DNA from 2 places in the Streptomyces sp. NPDC001502 genome. Region 2 is predicted to be linked to the other one. Evidence: riboswitches for the same ligand, from Rfam matches in the RefSeq annotation. Region 2 holds a riboswitch; the other holds the start of a gene.
The links. A riboswitch is a leader RNA that binds a small molecule or an ion and turns the genes downstream of it on or off. The one in region 2 is predicted to bind ZMP and ZTP.

Region 1: linked by a shared signal. The riboswitch ahead of ACFY0D_RS15795 (bifunctional 5,10-methylenetetrahydrofolate dehydrogenase/5,10-methenyltetrahydrofolate cyclohydrolase) and the one ahead of glyA (serine hydroxymethyltransferase) in region 2 are both predicted to bind ZMP and ZTP.

The regions. Positions count from the first base shown of each region.
Region 1 covers NZ_JBIAVW010000008.1:58,386-68,370, reverse strand. The annotation lists gene ACFY0D_RS15825 (amino acid permease) at 1-449, shown strand, start outside; gene ACFY0D_RS15820 (SRPBCC family protein) at 491-931, shown strand; gene ACFY0D_RS15815 (MoxR family ATPase) at 1,031-2,092, shown strand; gene ACFY0D_RS15810 (hypothetical protein) at 2,095-3,906, shown strand; gene ACFY0D_RS15805 (RNA polymerase sigma factor) at 4,022-5,617, opposite strand; gene ACFY0D_RS15800 (class I SAM-dependent methyltransferase) at 5,833-6,594, opposite strand; ZMP/ZTP riboswitch at 6,652-6,754, shown strand; gene ACFY0D_RS15795 (bifunctional 5,10-methylenetetrahydrofolate dehydrogenase/5,10-methenyltetrahydrofolate cyclohydrolase) at 6,839-7,684, shown strand; gene ACFY0D_RS15790 (MAB_1171c family putative transporter) at 7,823-9,031, opposite strand; gene ACFY0D_RS15785 (NAD(P)/FAD-dependent oxidoreductase) at 9,028-9,985, opposite strand, start outside.
Region 2 covers NZ_JBIAVW010000009.1:152,594-163,556, forward strand. The annotation lists gene ACFY0D_RS17905 (malate dehydrogenase) at 1-829, shown strand, start outside; gene ACFY0D_RS17910 (hypothetical protein) at 964-2,673, shown strand; gene ACFY0D_RS17915 (hypothetical protein) at 2,670-3,044, shown strand; gene ACFY0D_RS17920 (hypothetical protein) at 3,048-3,878, shown strand; gene ACFY0D_RS17925 (carboxymuconolactone decarboxylase family protein) at 3,885-4,376, opposite strand; gene ACFY0D_RS17930 (PLP-dependent aminotransferase family protein) at 4,424-5,818, shown strand; gene ACFY0D_RS17935 (hypothetical protein) at 5,977-6,807, opposite strand; gene ACFY0D_RS17940 (hypothetical protein) at 6,924-7,226, shown strand; gene ACFY0D_RS17945 (glutathionylspermidine synthase family protein) at 7,235-8,437, shown strand; gene rocD (ornithine--oxo-acid transaminase) at 8,454-9,659, opposite strand; ZMP/ZTP riboswitch at 9,791-9,881, shown strand; gene glyA (serine hydroxymethyltransferase) at 9,916-10,963, shown strand, end outside.

The sequences.
Region 1 (9,985 bases), on a different contig from region 2:
TCAGCGCGCAGACCCCGTACGCCGCCGCCAAGGACGGGCTCTTCCCGAAGGCCTTCGAGACCAAGAAGCGCGGCGTCCCCGTCGTCGGCGTGATCGTCACCGTCTCCCTGGCCTCCGCCCTCACCGTCTACAACTACACGGCCGGAACCCAGGGCGTCTTCGAGAGCCTGGTCCTGATCACCACCTTCACGGCCACCGTCCCGTACCTGCTGGCCACCGCCGCGCAGATCTACTTCCTGCTCTCCGGGCAGCGCGAGCGGGTCCACCCCGGCCGCCTGGCCCGCGACGGCGTCCTCGCCGCCCTCGCCTTCGGCTTCTCGATGTGGCTGGTCGCGGGCTCCGGCTACGCGGCCGTCTACCAGGGCGTGCTCTTCCTCTTCGCGGGCGTCCTCGTCTACGCCGCCATGTCCGCGAGGAAGCACCGCGCCGCCGCGTCCCCCGCGGAGTAGCGTGGATGAAGGGGCCGGCCAGGGGGCGCCAAGGAACCATCATGTCCGCGATGAGGAAGAGCATCGACATCGACCGCAGGCCCGAGGACGTCTACGCGTACCTGACGGACCCGACCCACCTGCCGGAGTGGCAGGACAGCGCCGTATCCGCCGTCCCCATCGGCGATCTCCCCGTGCACGTCGGTTCGAGGGTCCTCGTCACCCGGCAGATCGGCCGCCGGCGGGTCCCCACGACCATGGAGTTCGTGGAGCTCGACCCGCCGAGGAGCTGGCACGTGCACGGGGTCGACGGGCCGGTACGACCCGATGTGCGCGGCACCGTCGAACCCCTCGACGGCGGCACCCGCTCCCGCCTCACCCTGGACGTCGACTTCGAGGGCCACGGCGTGGGCCGGGCCCTCGTACCCCTCGTGGTCAGGCCCATGGTCCGCAAGGAGATGCCCCGGGGCGAGGAGAAGCTCAAGCACCTCCTCGAAACCTGACGGCCCCGCGGCCGGGGAAAACCGGATGCCCCGCGGTGTGCGGTGCGGCGACACTGGCCGCACCACACACCCGCCGCACCCCCGAGGACATCCACGCCCGTGCAGGCTGCCGTCACCGTCACCCCCGCCCAGATCCCCGAACTGCTGCTCGGCCTCGCCACCGTCCGGCCGGTGTTCCTCTGGGGGGCTCCCGGCATCGGAAAGTCCTCGCTGGTAAGGAAGTTCGCCGACGCGCTGGGGCTGGAGTGCGTCAGCCTGCTCGGCACCCAGCTCGCGCCCGAGGACCTGATCGGCGTCCCGCAGATCCGCGACGGCCGGTCCGTCTTCTGCCCGCCCGAGGCCATCGCCCGCGACGAGCCGTACTGCCTCTTCCTCGACGAACTCAACGCCGCGAGCCCGGACGTCCAGAAGGCCTTCTACTCGCTGATCCTCGACCGCCGGATCGGCTCCTACGAGCTCCCGGCCGGCTCCATCGTCATCGGCGCGGGCAACCGGGCCACCGACAACGCGCTGGCCCGGCCGATCGCCTCCGCGCTGGTCAACCGCCTCACCCACGTCCACCTCCAGGCGTCCGCACAGGACTGGCTGGTCTGGGCCGGCGAGCACGGCATCCACCCCTGGGTGACCGACTACCTCACCGACCGCCCCGACCACCTCTGGTCGCAGCCGCCCAAGACGGAGGAGCCCTTCTCCACCCCGCGCTCCTGGCACATGCTCTCCGACGCCCTGCACTCCTTCGGCACGGAACTGGACGAGCAGACCCTCAAGGTGATCGCGCACGGCACCCTCACCCCGGCGCACGCCGTCTCCTTCTGCGGCTACGCCAAGATCGTGCGGCACAGCTTCGGCATCGAGGCGATCATGAAGGGCGACGCCTCCTGGCCCACCCGCCCCGCCGACCGCGACCTGCTCTACTACCTCGCCGAGGCCTTCCGGGGCCGCCTGGTCAAGGAGCTGCCCGCACAGCGCGAGCACGTCTCGCCCGCCCTGCGCCAGACCGCCTACCGGGCCAAGGCGCTGCTGGTCCAGCTCGCCGAGATCTCCGTGGAGGTGGCACAGACCGTCATCGCCGACGACGCCGACGGCCTGCCCGTGCTGCCCTCCTGGTTCCTCGTGGAGGCCGCCCGGGACATGCCGCGCCTGGTCGAGGCCCGCCGGTGAGCGTGTCGCGCCCCCGGCCCAGGAAGAAGACCCAGCCCGACCCCGCCGCCCAGGCCTTCGCCGAGGGGCTCGCCCTGGTCAAGCGCAACCCGGCCCTCGCCGCCGTCGGCGGGAGCGTGTGCGAGCAGCCCAAGTGCCCCGGGACCCCCGCCGCGGGCCTGGTCGCCGTGGACTCCAACGGCGTACTCCACGTCCGCTCCGGCCTGCGCGCCGAGCCCGGCACCTGGGCGTGGGCCCTCGCCCACGCCCTGCTCCACCTCGGCTTCGGCCACGTCCCGGCCGCGGCCGACCGGCACCGCGCGCAGCCCGACCGCTTCGACCTCGCCGCCCGCTGCGCCGTCGTCAACCGCTTCCTGCTGACCCAGCCGTCCGTCCGGCCCCCTGACGACCTCCCGGCCGAGTACCCCGGCGGTGACGAGGAACTGCTCGCGGCCCGCTGGCGCCGGGACGGCATCCCCGCCGCCTACGAGCTCTGCGGCACCGCCGGCGACCACCCCGACCAGCTCCTGGTCACCTGGCAGGCATGGAACTCCACCCCGGTCCCCGACTGGGAGACCGCCTTCGCGCACGCCCTGACCCGCAGCGTCTCCGCCGCCATGGAGGTCGCCGGCGGGCGCCGCGACCGGGTCACGGGGGAACGCGTGGCGCAGCGCCCGTGGGACCGCGCCCTGAACTGGTTCGTCTCCTCGTACCCGCTCCTCGGCGGCCTGGCCAGCGGCCTGAAGATCGTCGCCGACGCCGAGCTGGCCCGTGCCCAGGACATCGACATCGCCGCGGTCAGCGCCACCGCCGGGGAGATCTACGTCAACCCGCTCCGCAGCTTCGAGGAGGGGGAATGGCGGTTCATCCTGGCCCACGAGATGCTGCACGCCGCCCTGCGCCACGGCGAGCGCCGCGGCGCCCGGGACCCGTACCTGCACAACGTCGCCGCCGACTACGTCGTCAACGGCTGGCTCGTCGAGATGGGCGTCGGCGAGATGCCCGCCGGGCTGCTGTACGACCCCGAGCTGAAGGACCTCTCCGTCGAGGAGGTCTACGACCGGATCACCACCGACCTGCGCCGGATGCGCCGCCTCGCCACCCTGCGCGGCAAGGGCCGCGGGGACATCCTGGGCGACCCGCTGCCCCACCGGGGCAGCGCACCGTACGCCGACCTGGACGAGTTCTACCGGCGCGGCCTGGTCCAGGGCTTCGACCTGCACACGTACGGGGAGCGCGGCCTGCTGCCCGCCGGGCTGATCCAGGAGATCCGGGCCCTGGCCCACCCGCCCGTGCCGTGGGACGCCCGGCTCGCCCGCTGGTTCGACGAGTACGTGCCGCGCACCGAGCCGGTACGGAGCTTCGCGCGCCCGGCGCGCCGCCAGGCGTCCACCCCGGACATTCCGCGCGCGGGCCGTTACTTCCCGCCCGAGGAGGTCGCCCGCTGCACCTTCGGCGTGGTCCTCGACACCTCGGGGTCGATGAACGCGGCCCTGCTCGGCAAGGCGCTGGGCGCCATCGCCTCGTACGCGCAGGCCCGCGACGTACCGGCGGCACGCGTCGTCTTCTGCGACGCCGCGCCGTACGACGCGGGCTATCTGCCCCCGACCGAGATCGCGGGCCGCGTACGGGTCCGCGGGCGCGGCGGGACCGAGCTGCAGCCGGGCGTCGACCTGCTGCAGCGGGCGGAGGACTTCCCGCCCGGGGCCCCGGTCCTGGTGATCACGGACGGCTGGTGCGACACCCTGCGCATCCGGCGCGAGCACGCCTATCTGATCCCCCAGGGTGCCTCCCTGCCCTTCACCCCCAGGGGACCCGTCTTCCGCCTGACCTGACCTGACCTGGCCTGGCCCAGTCCGGTCCGGTCCGGCCGGTCCCGGCCCGTGGCCGGATGCAGAACGCCCCCGACCCGCGGGTCCGCAGGTCAGGGGCGTGCCGGAGGAGATCGGCTCAGTCGAGGTAGTCGCGCAGCACCTGCGAACGCGACGGGTGGCGCAGCTTCGACATGGTCTTGGACTCGATCTGGCGGATGCGCTCACGGGTGACCCCGTACACGCGGCCGATCTCGTCCAGGGTCTTCGGCTGGCCGTCGTTGAGGCCGTAGCGCATGGAGACCACGCCCGCCTCGCGCTCCGAGAGCGTGCCCAGGATGGACTGGAGCTGCTCCTGGAGGAAGGTGAAGGAGACCGCGTCCGCCGGGACGACCGCCTCGGAGTCCTCGATGAGGTCACCGAACTCGCTGTCGCCCTCCTCACCCAGGGGGGTGTGCAGGGAGATCGGCTCACGGCCGTACTTCTGGACCTCGATGACCTTCTCGGGGGTCATGTCGAGTTCCTTGCCCAGCTCCTCCGGGGTGGGCTCACGGCCCAGGTCCTGGAGCATCTGGCGCTGCACGCGGGCGAGCTTGTTGATGATCTCGACCATGTGCACGGGGATGCGGATGGTGCGCGACTGGTCGGCCATGGCACGCGTGATCGCCTGCCGGATCCACCAGGTCGCATACGTGGAGAACTTGAAGCCCTTGGTGTAGTCGAACTTCTCGACCGCGCGGATCAGGCCGACGTTGCCCTCCTGGATCAGGTCCAGGAAGAGCATGCCGCGGCCGGTGTAGCGCTTGGCGAGGGAGACCACGAGGCGGAGGTTGGCCTCCAGCAGGTGGTTCTTCGCGCGGCGGCCGTCCTCGACCAGGATCTCCAGCTCGCGCTTGAAGGCGGGCTTGTGGTCCTCCTCCTCTTCGAGCTTGTACTCGGAGAACAGGCCCGCCTCGATGCGCTTGGCGAGCTCCACCTCCTGCTCGGCGTTGAGGAGCGGCACCTTGCCGATGAGCTTGAGGTAGTCCTTGACGGGGTCGGCGGTGGCACCGGCCACCATGACCGTCTGCGCCGGGGCGTCGTCCTCGTCGTCGTCGGACAGGACGAAGCCCTGGGTGCCGCCGGCCTTGGGCGCCTCGTCCTCGGCCTCGTCGGCGAGGTCCTCGGCAGCCCAGTCCTCGCCCTCGACGGCGGGAGTCTCGCCCTCGTCGGCGTCCTTGGCGCTGGTCTTCTTCGCCGCGGTCTTCTTCACGGCGGTCTTCTTGGCGGCGGTCTTCTTGACCGTGCGCTTCTTCGGCTCGGCGGCGGCCTCGGCCGACGCCTCGTCCCCGATGGCTGCGGCCGACGAAGCGGATATCGCCGTGGCGGTGGTGGTGACGGCCGTCGCCGCGGCGGTGGCCGCGGTCTTGCGGGCGCCGATGGGGCGCGGCGCCGCGGCGGCCTTCTTGGCGACGGTGCGGGCCGGGGCGGCGGCAGCCTTGCGGGGCTTCTTGGCGGCAGCCTTGGTGGCAGGGGCCGCGCTGACGTGGAGGGCGACACCCTCCTCGTCCAGGACCTGGTTCAGGCTGCGCAGGACCCGCTTCCACTGGTCCACCGGGATGCGGCCGGCCTCGAAGGCCTGGCGCACGTCGTCACCGTTGATGTGACCCTGCTCGCGGCCGCGCTCGACGAGCGCGACAAGGGCCTCGGATTCGGCGATCTCCGGAGGGAACGTACGGGACGGGCTGAGCGACACAAGGAGCCTCTCGTTGCGAACAGATTAAGGGTGGGCGGGACATCATCGCGCGAACTCGGGAAACAGACCCGAGGGGGGTCTGTATTCCGGGCCGCGCGAGGACACCTGTCGGTTCATCGCATGCCCGAGTCGATTCGTTACGCGCTGAATTGAGTGACCTGCGCCACGCTGTGGCCACGCAACCCGATCCGGCGCAGATCCGTCCGCCCTTCAGATCAGCCCGTTTTGCGGGCCTCGATGAGGAAGCGGGCGGTGTGAGCGACGAACGGACCTTCGCGTTCGATCCGTTCGTGGAGCTCACGCAACCGGTCCCGGTACTGCCCGACCGTGAAGCCGGGCACCATCCAGATCACCTTCCGTAGAAAGTAGATCACGGCTCCGATGTCGTGGAACTCCGTGCGCAGACGTTCGGAGCGCAGATCGAGGACTTCGAGGCCGGCCGCGGTGGCGTCGGCGACCGCGTCGTCGGGGTGCCGGGAGCGCCGGATCCCTTCGGGCTGCGGGCCGAGGAAGTACTCGACGAGCTCGAAGACGCTCGCCGGGCCGACCTGCTGCGAGAGGTAGCTGCCGCCCGGCGTCAGCACCCGCGCGATCTCCTCCCACCAGATGGTCACCGGGTGCCGGCTGGTCACCAGCTCGAAGGCCGCGTCGCCGAAGGGCAGCGGCGGCTCGTCGGCGTCGGCGACCACCACCGCGCCCAGCGGGTGCAGCAGCCGCGTCGCCTTCTCCACGTTGGGCGGCCAGGACTCGGTGGCCGCCGTCAGCGGCGGCAGCGGAGCGCACCCGGCCAGGACCTCGCCGCCACCGGTCTGGATGTCCAGCGCGGACCGGACCTGGGCCAGGCGCTCGGCCATGAGCCGCTGGTACCCCCAGGAGGGACGCTGCTCGGTGGCCCGGCCGTCGAGCCAGGAGAAGTCCCAGCCGTCCACCGAGACGGACTCGGCCTCGGCGACAAGATGGTCGAAAGTACGCGTCATGCATTGATCGTCCCAGGTCGGACGCCCGACAACCACCGGATATGTCGACTACAGTGGTCGGCGGGCCGTGACTGGCGTTCGGGTGGATCACCACCGGGGAGCGGCCCGGCGTACCTGTGGACCTCCGGTACGTCGGCTGCCGCGCGCCTGGGCGAACCGCGATCCGCAGCGACGTTCAGGAGACCCCGTGACGACTGCCCAGACTGCCTCTGCCACCGCCTCTGCCGCCGGCTCCGCCCAGCTGATGGACGGCACGGCCCTCGCCCGCCGCATCTCGGAGCAGACCGCCGCCTACGCGGCGAAGATCACCGAGCGCACCGGCACCGCGCCCTGCCTCGCGACCGTGCTGGTCGGCGAGGACCCGGCCTCCGTGACCTACGTCCGCATGAAGCAGAACCGCTGCGCCAAGGCGGGGATCACCTCCCGCCACGTCGAGCTTCCGGCCGAGACCACCACCGAGGAGCTGGTGGCCACCCTCACCGCGCTGTCCGAGGACCCGGAGATCAGCGGCATCCTGCTCCAGCACCCCGTCCCGCACCACATCGACGAGCGCGCCGCCTTCGAGGCCATCGCCCCGGGCAAGGACGTCGACGGGGTCACCATGCACTCCTTCGCCGCCATGGGCTTCGGGCTGCCGGGCTTCGTCTCCTGCACCCCCGGCGGCATCATGCGCCTGCTCGCCGCCTACGACGTGGACCTGACCGGCAAGCACGCCGTCGTCGTCGGCCGCAGCGCGATCCTGGGCAAGCCGGCCGGAATGCTGCTGCTGGAGCAGAACGCCACCGTCACCTACTGCCACTCGCGCACCCAGGACCTGCCCTCGATCGTGCGCCAGGCGGACGTGCTGGTCGCCGCCGTCGGCAAGGCCGAGTTCATCCGCGGCGAGGACATCAAGCCGGGCGCGGTGGTCCTCGACGCCGGTTACAACGAGGGCAACGTCGGCGACGTGCACTTCGAGTCGGCCGCCGCCCGGGCCTCGTTGATCACTCCGGTGCCGGGTGGTGTCGGCCCGATGACCATCGCCGTACTGCTGGAGCAGACCGTGCAGGCGGCCGCCGCGCAGGCCGGGCTGGACCTCGCGGAGCTCTGATCCCACCGCGCGGATCCCGCGTACGACGCACGCCCGCGCTCACACGCGCACGCACGCCCCGGCCGGCCCTCGGTCCGGGGCGTCGCGTTTTCCCCGGGTGGCCGGTCCGCACGCCCGTGGCGTGCGGACCGTGGGCCCTCAGGCGCCGACCGGGCCGGGGTTCAGGTCCGGCGTGCCGGCGGTGGCCGCGTCACGGGCCCCGGCGACGATGTCGGAGGTACGGAACGCGTCCGCCAGGGCGGTCAGGGGCCGCCGGCCCAGACGGTAGGGCTCCGGGATCGCGGCCGGCCCCGGCACGGATCCGCGCGCGGCGGCGGCCTTGCGGTGGCAGGCGGCCGCCAGGACGGCGGCGTCCGCGACCGTGGCGGCCCGCGCCTCGCCCATGCCCCGGCCCCGGGCCTCCTCGTACGCGGCGCCGTGGACCTGGGGGTCGAACCAGCCGGCCAGCGCCAGGATGCCGTCGTCGATGACCGACTCGCGGTGGATGAGCCGGATCCCCACCGGGGACCACCAGGCCAGCGGGACGGTCCGCCCCTGGGCCGCGGCGAATCCGCGCAGCGCCTTCCACAGCGGGCGCAGCCGCCGGTACTGGCTGAGGGCCACCCATGTCGCCGACCCGCCGACCAGCGGCACGACGAATCCGGCACCGAGCAGCAGCCCGGCGGCCCCGGCCAGTGGCGGTGCCACGTCCGTGGACAGGAACACCCAGTCGTGGCCGGCCCAGCGGGCCACCACCGAGGCCCACTTGGCGGCCAGGTAGGCCAGGTCCATCAGCCCGGCGACCACGATCAGGGCCAGCCCGGTGCGCAGCGGGCGCAGCGCGCGGTCCGCGCGCGCCAGCCACTTGCCGCACAGCCAGGTCAGGGCCGAGGTGCCCATGGTGTGCGCCACGAGGAAGCAGACGATCATCTCGCGGATCCAGGGCGTGGTCGCGTAGTACGTGTCCAGGTCCTGGAGCCGCTCCACCGGCGCGTCGCCGATCACGAACAGGACGACGATCGCCGCGGTCGCCGTGCCGAACAGTGCCGTGGTCAGCCGGGTGGCCCGGCGCACGGCCGCGGGCGGCCCGCCGCGCCACTGCAGGACCAGGACGACGCACAGCCCGGAGAACACCGTGGCAAGGCCGAACACCAGGGGCGCGGAGAAGTTGACCACGCCGGTGCGGCGGTTGACCGCGGCAATGGTGGACGGCGATGCCAGGAAGTTGATGGGAGCCCCGACGACGAGCAGCGCGCACGCGGTCCGGTTCAGCGGCTGGTCCCAGTCCCGGCGCAGGGTCGGCACCTTGATCAGCAGCGCCAGGACCATCAGGGAGGCGGGCAGGAGCGGCAGCATTCTGCCGCTCATCGGGCCTGTCCGACGGCGTCGGCGGGGCCGACCGGGTCCGCCGACGGGCCGGTGCCCGTGCCCGTGTCCGTGTCCGTGCCCGTGCCGGTGTCCGTGCCCGTGCCGGTGCCCGGCTTGGTGCCGGGCGCCCGGTCGAGCCCGGCGACGGCCCGCTCGGCGGCGGTGAGCGGCGGCGCCTTCAGCGCGCCCCGGTCCGAAGCACGCAGGACGTGCCAGACCACCGACGGGTGGAGCCAGTGGGTGGGAGCGGTGCTCATGGTGAGGACCTTGAACAGGGCGGCGGTGAGCACCTCGTCCGTGGTCGCTCCCGTCATCAGCCTGTTGACGTACACGTTGAGCAGACCGGTGCCGGCACGCGGCTTTACCCCGGTGGCTCCCGGATACAGGATGTCCTGCGACGTGGCCAGCTCCCAGGCGGTGCTGACCTGCGGCGCGATGACGCGCTGCGCCTCGCGGCCTATCCCGGGATGCTCCAGTCCCTTCGCCCGCAGCAGGGTGCGTACGGCCAGGATCCCCTGGGCCGCGACGGTCATGCCCTGTCCGTACAGCGGGTTGAAGGTGGCGACGGAGTCGCCGACGGCGAAGAAGCCGTCGGGCAGCTCGGCCTTCTCGAAGTAGATCCGGCGGTTGGCGGTGCCCTGGGTGACGGCGACGTCCGTCAGGGGCTTGCGGCCCTCCAGGAGCTCCCCGACGATCGGGTCGCGGACGGCCTTGGCGAACGGGATGAACGCGTCGGGGTCGCCGGTCGGCTGGCCGCCGCGGGTCCCCGAGAGGGTGGCCTGCCACTGGCCGTTCTCGATGGGCACGATCGTGGCCGTCTGGCCCGGGACGGGCACCCTGGGGTCGGACTGGACGTTGACGATGGGGAAGCCCATCTCGTGGGCTCCGGCCGGGGCTTCGAAGATCCTCGTCGCGTAGACGAGGCCCGAGTCGACCTCGGCCTGCCGGATGCCG
Region 2 (10,963 bases):
CGCCATGGAGCTCGACGACTGCGCCTTCCCGCTGCTCGCCGGCATCGACATCTTCGACGACCCGAACCAGGGCTTCGACGGTGCGAACGTCGCGCTGCTCGTGGGCGCCCGCCCGCGTACCAAGGGCATGGAGCGCGGCGACCTGCTCGCCGCCAACGGCGGCATCTTCAAGCCGCAGGGCCAGGCCATCAACGCGCACGCCGCGGACGACATCAAGGTCCTGGTCGTGGGCAACCCGGCCAACACCAACGCGCTCATCGCGCAGGCCGCCGCCCCGGACGTACCGGCCGAGCGCTTCACCGCGATGACCCGCCTGGACCACAACCGCGCGATCTCGCAGCTGGCCGCCAAGACCGGCAGCGCCGTCTCCGACATCAAGCGCCTGACCATCTGGGGCAACCACTCGGCGACCCAGTACCCGGACATCTTCCACGCGGAGATCGCCGGCAAGAACGCCGCCGAGGTCGTCAACGACGAGCTGTGGCTGGCCGACACCTTCATCCCGACCGTCGCCAAGCGCGGCGCCGCGATCATCGAGGCCCGTGGCGCGTCCTCGGCCGCCTCGGCCGCCAACGCCGCCATCGACCACGTGCACACGTGGGTCAACGGCACCGCCGAGGGGAACTGGACCTCGATGGGCATCCCGTCGGACGGCTCCTACGGCGTCCCGGCCGGTCTGATCTCCTCCTTCCCCGTCACCTGCACGGACGGCACGTACGAGATCGTCCAGGGCCTGGACATCAACGAGTTCTCCCGCACCCGCATCGACGCCTCCGTCCAGGAGCTGGCCGAGGAGCGCGACGCGGTTCGTGAGCTCGGCCTGATCTGATCCGGTCTCCCGACCCGATCCGCTCGTCCGAAAGGCCCCGGCGCACTGCGCCGGGGCCTTTTGGCGTGATCGCGCCTGTCGCGTTCCTGATGATCGCCTTATCGTTTCCCTCCGCACACCGAAAGGGGGATTCGGTGACAAGCACCGCGGACGACAGAACGCCTGTACACCCTTCGCTCAGCGAGGCCGGCCGGCTGCTGTGCGCCGGCAGCTATCTCGACGCCGCGTACCGCGACCGGGTGATCCAGGAGCTCTATGTCCACGAGGAGCGCTTCGTAGCGCCCTCCTACGGCTTCGACGCCGCCCGCGTCCTCGCCCACGCACTCCAGGCCCGCCGCGCCGAAGCGGCCTGGGCCTCCGCCGTCCTGGCGGTGTGGGGCCTCGGGCTGCTGCTGGCCCAGCCGCTCCTGCTCTTCCTGCTCGTCCCGGCCGCCTTCCTGAGCGGCGCCGGGCGGATCGCGCGCCGCCGGGCGGCGACGGCACGCGGCAGCCGTTTCCTCGAACTCCTGCTGCGCGGCTGCGGCTACGTGCTGCTCATCGGCGTCGGCCTCGGCGTAGTGCAGGGCGCATTCGAGGGCGAGACGAACGTCGGAGGGGCCGACGACTCGCTCGTGGTCTACGAGCAGATCCTGCGCGAGATCGAGCGGGAGCCCTTCGCCGTCATCTTCGCGCTGCCCAAAGTCGGCTACGTGATCGCAGGCCGATACGCATGGACCGCCCTGATCGTCTTCGCCCTGCTCATCCTGGTCGTCGGCCTCCAGCGGGGCCACTTCGCCCGCGTCATCAGCACCTCGCTCAGCCGGACGCGGTACGCCGACCCGAACGCCGACCCCGCCTCCGGCAGCCGTTTCGCCAGGATCCGCGACCGGATCCGGCGGACCCAGCACAGCCGCCTGGTCATCTACAACGTCGACGATCCGTTCTGCGGCGCCGGCGCGGCCTACCGCCCCTGGCACCTGTCGGTCGAGCTGCGCCCCCGCACGGACGGGGTCCCGCCCGAACCGCTGGACAACGAGCGGATCGTGGCCCGGATCCGGCCGCGGCTGGAGGCCCTGCGCGTCCCGTCGCCGCACGGCTCGCCGGAGGCCGAGCAGGCCGTACTGGACCGGCTGCGGGAACTGGTCATCGACGAGTGCGTGTTCCTCCCGGCCTCCGGGCTGCCCGCGGCGCACGAGCCGGACCTCTCGGACCGGGCCTTCGCCGCGCACCGGGCCGGCGCCGTGGAGGAAGGCGGGGAGCGCCGCCGGCACTTCCTGCGGGTACGGGTCGGGGGCTGGGACGAGAACCTCGTCATCACCGTCTTCGTACGCGTCCACACCCAGGGCGGGATGCTGATGCTGGAGGTGGCGCCGCACGTGCTGCTGCCCGTGCGGCCCCAGTTCCAGGAGGCCGACGACGTGGCCCGGCGCCACCTGCGGAACAACCCCTTCGCCAAGACGGTCTGGGCGCTGAGGCACGCCCCGCGCTCGCTCTCCAAGGCGCTCACCACCCTGTCGGGCGGCAGCCGCGGCCCGTGGCAGATCGCCACGGAGGGCCACGGCGGCGCGCTCCCGGCCGGCCCGGCCGTGTCCGTACGCGAGCTGGCGGCGCAGGAGGACGCCTCGCTGTTCCAGCTGATGGACCTGGACCGGTACCTGAAGACCATCCAGGACCGGATCGTCGGCGGCGTGACCCTGGCCCTGCACGAAGCGGGCTGGCACACGGAGGAGTTCGCGCAGCGCGCGGTCACCGTGGCCGAGGGCGGGGTGTACATCCAGTCGGTGAGCCACAGCGCGTTCAGCGTGGGTGGCAGCGGACACCACAATCAGACGAGCCACCACACGAGCAGGGGAGACCGGCAGTGACGCACGACGGGGGAAGCGGGGAGGTGCGGATCAACCGCATCGAAGGCAGCACCTTCAGCATCGGCGGTACCGACATCACCAACACCACCGTCCACCACGGCGGTACGGGGGCGGCCGCCCCGGGCGCGGCCGAACTGCTGGAGGCCGTACGGGAGCTGCGCATCGCCCTCGTCCACCTGCCCCGCAGCGCCGACCGGTCGGCCCTCGACGCCGAACTGGACGAGGCCGCCGGCGAGCTGGAGGAGGCCGGGGAGATCCGGCCCGGCCTGCCCGCCCGGCTGCGGGATGCGCTCCGGCGCTGGGCCCCGGTGGTGGACTCGGTGAACGCGGCCGCCGCCCTCGGCGGGCTGCTCGCCTCGCTGGGGAGCTGACCGGTGGCCACGGGCGGCGGTGCCCACTGGAACCCGCAGTCGCAGCGCTGGGAGTGGGCGGATCAGCCGCCGCCCCCGCCCTCCTACCCGCCCCCGGCCCCGCCCTCGTACCCGCCCCGCCCGCAAGGGGGCGGGGCGGGCGGCCAGGGCGGCCAGGGCGGCCAGGGCGGTCCGGGCCGGGAGCGGTCGTGGAAGATCCCGCTGCTGGTGGCCCTCGGGGCCGTGGCGGTGGGCGGCTGCGCCGTGGCGGGATGGTTCGTCCTGGGCGACGGGGGGCCGAAAACTCCCGCCGCGGCCCCGTCGGCTTCGGGTACCCCGGCCCCGCCGTCCGGTACGGGTCCGAACGCGGCCCCGAGCGCAGCCGCCCCCTCGCCGTCCTCCGCGTCGCCCTCGGTCCCGCCGCCGTACACGGTGGTCCGCGACGACGGCGGCTTCTCGGTCGCCGTGCCCACGGGCTGGGAGCGCAGCCGCGACGAGGACGGCAGCGGCTCCTTCTACCGGCGGCCCGGGGACCGCAGCGCGCTGGTCCAGATCTTCCGCGTCACCGAGGCGGACAGTGTCGGAGCGTGCGAGCTGCTGCGGATCTCCTCGCAGGCCCTCGGTGGCCGTCCCGGCTACCAGGAGGTCTCCATCGATCCGGCGCCCGGCGGGTCCTGCGAGCTGGTGTACGAGTACGACAACCAGGAATCGCACGGACGCCGCCGTGCGATCGAGCGCATCACCGTCGCCCCGGACGGCAGGCGGTGGGCGCTGCTGGCGGCCGGCCCGGCCGCCGACGGCACGGCGGTGCGCGCGAACCTGACGGCGGCCGTGGAGTCGTTCAGGCCGGAATGACCGCTCCTACTTGTACATGCCCGGGGTGTAGTGGCCCGGCACCAGACGGGTGGTGACGCCGATGCGGTTCCAGACGTTGATCGTCGCGATGACGGCGATCAGCTGGGCGAGCTCGCGCTCCTCGAACTGCTTGGCCGCCTTCTCGTAGACCTCGTCGGGCACGAAGCCGTCCGTCAGGACGGTGACGGCCTCGGTGAGCTCGATCGCGGCGAGCTCCTTCTCGGTGTAGAAGTGCCGCGACTCCTCCCAGGCGCCCAGCTGGACGATGCGCTCGACGCTCTCACCGGCGGCGATCGCGTCCTTGGTGTGCATGTCGAGGCAGAAGGCGCAGTGGTTGATCTGGGAGGCGCGGATCTTGACGAGCTCGACCAGGGAGGGGTCCAGGCCCTTCTTGGAGGCGATCTCCAGGGCGAGGACGGCCTTGTAGACCTCGGGGGCGAGCTTCGCCATCTGCAGGCGCGGGGTGTGCTCGGGGGCGTGTTCGTGTGTGGTCGTCATGTGATCCACCCTAGGAGTCAGGCGGCCCACCGATATGGTCCATATCCATGACGGAATCATGGGCCACTTTCGGCGCCGACCTGCACCTGGACCTCACCGCCGGACGCGGCCTGCGGGCCGGGCTCACCGAGGCCCTGCGCGAGGCCGCGCGCAGCGGGCGGCTGGCGGCCGGGACCCGGCTGCCGTCGTCGCGCACCCTCGCCGCCGACCTGGGCATCGCCCGGAACACGGTCGCCGAGGCGTACGCCGAGCTCGTCGCCGAGGGCTGGCTGACGGCCCGCCAGGGCTCCGGCACCCGCGTCGCCGAACGGGCCCGTCCGCGCCGGCCCGCGGCCGCCGCCCCCGTACGGCGCCCCGCGCGCAAGGGGCCCGCGTACAGCCTGATCCCCGGCTCCCCGGACCTGGGCGGCTTCCCGCGCGCGGCCTGGCTGTCGGCGGCCCGGCGGGCGCTGACCGACGCGCCGAACGAGGCCTTCGGGTACGCGGCCGACCCGCGCGGCCGGATCGAGCTGCGGCAGGCGCTGGCCGGATACCTGGCGCGGGCGCGCGGGGTGTACGCGGACCCCGAACGGATCGTGCTGTGCGCGGGCTTCCTGCACGGGCTGGCGCTGCTGGCGGGCGTACTGCGGGCGCGGCGGGTGCGGGAGGTGGCGGTGGAGGGCTACGGCCTGGACTTCCACCGGGACCTGCTGGTGCGGGCGGGTCTGCGGACGCGCCCGCTGGGCGTGGACGGGGAGGGAGCCCGGACGGGGGAGCTGACCGCGGCGGCGGGAGCGGTGCTGCTGACCCCGGCGCACCAGTTCCCGACGGGCGTCGCCCTGACCCCGGCCCGGCGGGCCGCCGCGGTCGACTGGGCCCGGACCACGGGCGGGCTGATCCTGGAGGACGACTACGACGGGGAGTTCCGCTACGACCGTCAGCCGGTCGGCGCGCTGCAGGGCCTGGACCCGGACCGGGTGGTGTACCTCGGGACGGCCAGCAAGTCACTGGCCCCCGGGCTGCGGATGGGCTGGATGGTGGTCCCGCCGGGGCTGCTGGAGGAGGTCCTGGCGGCCAAGGGGCCCACCGAATGGGCGTCCAGCGCGCTGGACCAGCTGACGCTGGCGGAGTTCCTCACCTCCGGGGCGTACGACCGGCACGTGCGCGGGATGCGGCTGCGGTACCGGCGGCGCCGGGACGAACTGGTGGCGGCGGTGGGGGACCGGGTGGGCGTGTCGGGGATCGCGGCGGGGCTGCACGCGGTGCTGGACCTCCCGGAGGGGCTGGAGCGGTCGGTGCTGCAGTCGGCGGCGTGGCAGGACCTGGCCTTGCACGGACTGGAGCGCTTCCGCCATCCGCAGGCCCCGGCGCTGGGCCGCGACGCGGTGGTCGTGGGCTACGGGACGCCGTCGGACAGCGCGTGGTCCCCGACGTTGGCCGCCCTCGCCGCCGCCCTTCCCTGACGGGCCGCCCCCCCGATCACGCGCCTCAATCGCCGGCGGGGCTGAAATACCGGGGCTCCGCCCCGCACCTCGCTCCTCAAACGCCGGAGGGGCTGGATTGTGCCGGCGTTTGAGGAGCGGGGTCTGGGGCGGAAGCCCCGGCGGCGGCGCGGCCCTGGTCACCCGGCCGGGGACGGCTTCGGTGGGGCCGGTTCGCCGAAGCGGGCCAGGGCCAGGGAGCCGGCCACCGCCACCGCGAAGCCGGTCACCGCCAGCCAGGCCAGGCCCTCGCGGGTGCTGTCGCCGAGCCAGGCCACGCCCACCACCGCCGGGCCGATCGTCTCGCCGAGGACCATGCCCGCCGTCGCCACCGTCACCGAGCCGCGTGCCAGGGCCGAGGTGAGGAGCAGGAAGGCCGCGCCGCCGCCCAGCAGGAGGGCGTACAGGGCCGGGTTGCGCAGGTCCCAGGGGGAGTCGATGAGCCGGACCGAGACTTCTACCACCCCGAAGCCCGTCCCCGCCGCGAGGCCGAGGACCAGCGCCCGCGGTCCGTCCGGGAGCCGGCCCGCGACCACGCCGACCAGCAGCACCAGCCCGGCCACCACCAGCAGCCCCACTTCGAGCGCCGTCGACCCGGTCCCCGTGCCCTCCTCCCCGGCGGAGAGCCCGAGCATCAGCAGCCCCGCGCACACCACCGCCACCGCGCCCCACTCGGTCCGGGACAGCCGCACCCGCAGCAGCCGCGCCGCGACCACCGCCGTCACCGCCAGGCTGGCCGCCAGCGCCGCCCCCACCGCGTAGATCGGGACGTGCAGCAGGGCGATGATCTGGAGCACGAAGCCGGCTCCGTCGAGGCCCAGACCCGCCAGGTAGCGCCACTGCCGCACGGCCCGCAGGAACAGTGCCGTGTCCACTCCGGACCCGGTACCGGGCTCCGCCGCACGCGCCGCGACCGCCTGCAGAACCGAGGCCGTACCGAAGCAGACCGCCGCACCGAGCGCGCAAATCATCCCAATCAGCACGAACTGACTCTAGGTCACGGATCTCACGGCGGCCGGATTCCATCGGCCGGTGGCCCCGCTCTACTCTGTCGGCAGCACGCGAGGCCCCAGGGGGAGCACCAGACATGGACAGCAGCAGCACCAATCAGCGCCGCATGCGCTCCGGCGCCGTCGCCCTCGGAGGCATGGGCCTGCTCGCGGCCACGCTCGTGGCCTGCGGCAGCAGCGACGAACCGGACAAGCGTTGCGCCTCCCGTTCGACGCTCAACCAGCTGAACAACAAGGAGTGCAAGACCGGCGGCACCGGCGCCTACTACTACGGCGGCTACGTCAGCTCCGGCAAGGTCGCCGGCGGCAGCTTCGACAAGTCCGCCGTCACCCGCGGCGGCATCGGCGGCCACTCCAGCTCCGGCTCCAGCGGCGGCTGACCGAGACCATGCAGCGGCACACCATCGAGCCCCGTCCCGACTGGCAGAAGACCGTCGAGGAGCAGGGTCTGATCTATCCCCTGACCCGCTACCCCGACGACTCCCTGCGCCCCTACTGGGACGAGAGCGCGTACTACTCCTTCTCGCTCCCCGAGGTCGAGGCCCTGGAGAACGTCGTCGAGGAGCTGCACGCCATGTGCCTGGCCGCGGCCGCGCACATCGTCGAGCACGACCGCTTCGCCGACCTCGGCATCACCGACCCGAAACTGGCCGCGCTGATCGCCGAGTCCTGGCGGCGCCGCGCCGAACAGCCCTCCCTCTACGGCCGTTTCGACCTGCGCTACGACGGCGGCGGCAGCCCGGCCAAGATGCTGGAGTACAACGCGGACACCCCCACCTCCCTCGTGGAGGCGGCCAGCCCCCAGTGGTTCTGGATGGAGGAACGCTTCCCCGGCGCCGACCAGTGGAACTCCCTCCACGAGCGCCTCGTCGACGCCTGGCGGCGCCAGGCCGAGCTGCTCCCGCCCGGCCCGCTGCACTTCGCGCACTCCGAGACCGACGAGCTCGGCGAGGACCTGATGACGGTCGCCTACCTCCAGGAGACCGCCGAACAGGCCGGCCTGGACACGCACGCCCTCTCCGTCGAGCAGATCGGCTGGGACAGCCTGTCCGGCCGGTTCGTCGACGAGAAGCTCCGCTTCATCCGCTCCTGCTTCAAGCTCTACCCGTGGGAGTGGCTGGCCACGGACGAGTTCGGCCCGCAGGTCCTCGGCACGTACGACCACGGCGGCGGCTCCGGCTCCACCTGCTGGATCGAGCCGCTGTGGAAGATGCTGCTGTCCAACAAGGCGCTGCTCGCGATCCTGTGGGAGCTCTTCCCGGAGCACCCCAACCTGCTGCCCGCCTACCTCGACGGCCCGCGCGAGCTCGCCGAGCCCGGGTCCGCCGGCTACGTGGCCAAGCCCCTCCTCGGCCGTGAGGGCGCGGGGGTCACCCTGCACGAGGCGGGCGACGTCGGCGAGCCCTTCGTACCGGAGGAGGGGGAGCGGTACTGCTTCCAGGGCCTGGCCCCGCTGCCCGACTTCGACGGCAACCGGGTGGTGCTCGGCGCATGGGTCGTCGAGGACGAGGCGGCGGGGCTCGGCATCCGCGAATCGGCGGGGCCGGTCACGGACGAGTACGCCCGCTTCCTGCCCCACGTCATCCTCTGACCGAACCGGGGAAGCCCTACACGCCGAGCACCGACCGGAGCTGGTCCAGGCCCCAGTCCAGGTCCTCCTTGCTGATCACCAGCGGCGGGGCGATCCGGATCGTCGACCCGTGGGTGTCCTTCACCAGCACCCCGAGCTCCATCAGCTTCTCGGAGATCTCCCGGCCGGTGCCCCGCGACGGGTCGATGTCGACGCCCGCCCACAGCCCGCGGCCGCGTACGGCGGTCACCGCGCCCCCGCCGACCAGCAGGTTCAGCTCCCGGTGCAGGTGCTCGCCCAGTTCGGTGGCGCGGCCCTGGAACTCGCCGGTCCGCAGCATCGCGATGACCTCCAGCGCGACCGCGCACGCGAGCGGGTTCCCGCCGAAGGTGGACCCGTGCTGCCCGGGCCGGAACACCCCGAGCACGTCCCGGTCGGCGACCACGGCCGACACCGGCACCACGCCGCCGCCGAGCGCCTTGCCGAGGATGTACACGTCCGGGACGACCCCCTCGTGCTCGCACGCGAAGGTCCGGCCGGTCCGGCCCAGCCCCGACTGGATCTCGTCCGCCATGAAGAGGACGTTCCGCTCGCGGGTCAGCTCCCGTACGCCGCTCAGGTACCCGGCGGGCGGCACCAGCACCCCCGCCTCGCCCTGGATCGGCTCCAGCAGCACGGCCACGGTGTTCTCGGTGACGGCGTGGGCCAGCGCGGTGAGGTCCCCGTACGGAACGATCTCGAAGCCCGGCGTGTACGGGCCGAAGTGGTCGCGGGCGTCGTGGTCCGTGGAGAAGGAGACGATGGTCGTGGTGCGCCCGTGGAAGTTGTCGGCGGCGACCACGATCTTGGCGTGCCCGTCCGGGACGCCCTTGACCTCGTAGCCCCACTTGCGGGCGGTCTTCACCGCCGTCTCCACGGCTTCCGCCCCCGTGTTCATGGGGAGCACCATCTCCTTGCCGCACAGCGCGGCGAGCTCGGTACAGAAGTCGGCGAAGCGGTCGTGGTGGAAGGCGCGCGAGGTGAGCGTGACCCGTTCCAGCTGGGCGCGGGCGGCGTCGATCAGACGGCGGTTGCCGTGCCCGAAGTTGAGGGCCGAGTACCCGGCGAGCATGTCGAGGTATCTGCGGCCCTCGACATCGGTCATCCACGCGCCTTCCGCGGACGCGACGACCAGGGGCAGCGGATGGTAGTTGTGCGCGCTGTGCGCGTCTGCGGAGCGGATGGCATCAGCAGTTGTCGACACGGGGTCTCCGATCGTCCGTCCGGCGGGGTGAAGCGCCGGGTGAAGCGGTGACGAGGGTGGCGTCACCTTCTTATCGTCGCTCGTATCCCGGACGCAGAAACCTCTCTCCCGGCGCGCCCGCTAAGGTGTCCGGTACGCACGGCGACTGGCGTACGGAGAACCAACTCCGGGGGAGTCGTGCGCGCTCGACCGCATACAGGGCCGCTCGCCTGGGCCTCGCGGGGTACCGATCACATCGACCCCGGAGGAGCCCGCCATGTCCGCGAGCCGCCATTCCGCCCTTTTCGCCACCGACCCCGAGCTGGCGTCCTTCGTCGCGGCGGAGGAAGAGCTGCAGGCACAGACCCTGCGCCTGATCCCCAGTGAGAACTACGTGTCCGCGGCCGTCCTCGAAGCCTCCGGCACCGTGCTGCAGAACAAGTACAGCGAGGGCTACCCCGGCCGCCGCTACTACGAGGGCCAGCAGAACATCGACCGCGTGGAGGCGCTGGCGATCGAGCGGGCCAAGGGCCTGTTCGGCGTGGACCACGCCAATGTCCAGCCGTACTCCGGCTCGCCGGCCAACCTGGCCGTGTACCTGGCCTTCGCGAAGCCGGGCGACACCGTGATGGGCATGGCCCTGCCGATGGGCGGGCACCTGACGCACGGCTGGGGCGTCTCGGCGACCGGCTCCTGGTTCCGGGGCGTGCAGTACGGCGTCCGCGCCGACACCGGGCTCATCGACTACGACGCGGTGCGCGAGCTGGCCCTCGCCGAGCGGCCCAAGGTGATCTTCTGCGGCGGCACCGCCCTGCCGAGGACCATCGACTTCGCCGCCTTCGCGGAGATCGCGCGCGAGGCGGGCTCGGTCCTGGTCGCCGACGTCGCCCACATCGCGGGCCTGATCGCGGGCGGCGCGCACCCGTCCCCGGCGGACCACGTCGACGTCATCTCCACCACCACGCACAAGACCCTGCGCGGTCCGCGGGGCGCGATGCTGATGTGCCGGGAGGAGCACGCGAAGGCCATCGACAAGGCGGTCTTCCCGGGCCTGCAGGGCGGCCCGCACAACCAGACGACGGCCGGTATCGCGGTGGCGCTGCACGAGGCCGCGCAGCCGTCCTTCGTCTCGTACGCCCACGCGGTCGTCGCCAATGCCAAGGCGCTGGCCGCGGCGCTGCTGCAGAAGGGCTTCGACCTGGTCTCGGGCGGTACGGACAACCACCTGATCCTGATCGACCTGACGGGCAAGGACGTGCCGGGCAAGATCGCGGCCAAGGCCCTGGACCGGGCGGGCATCGTCGTGAACTACAACACGGTGCCGT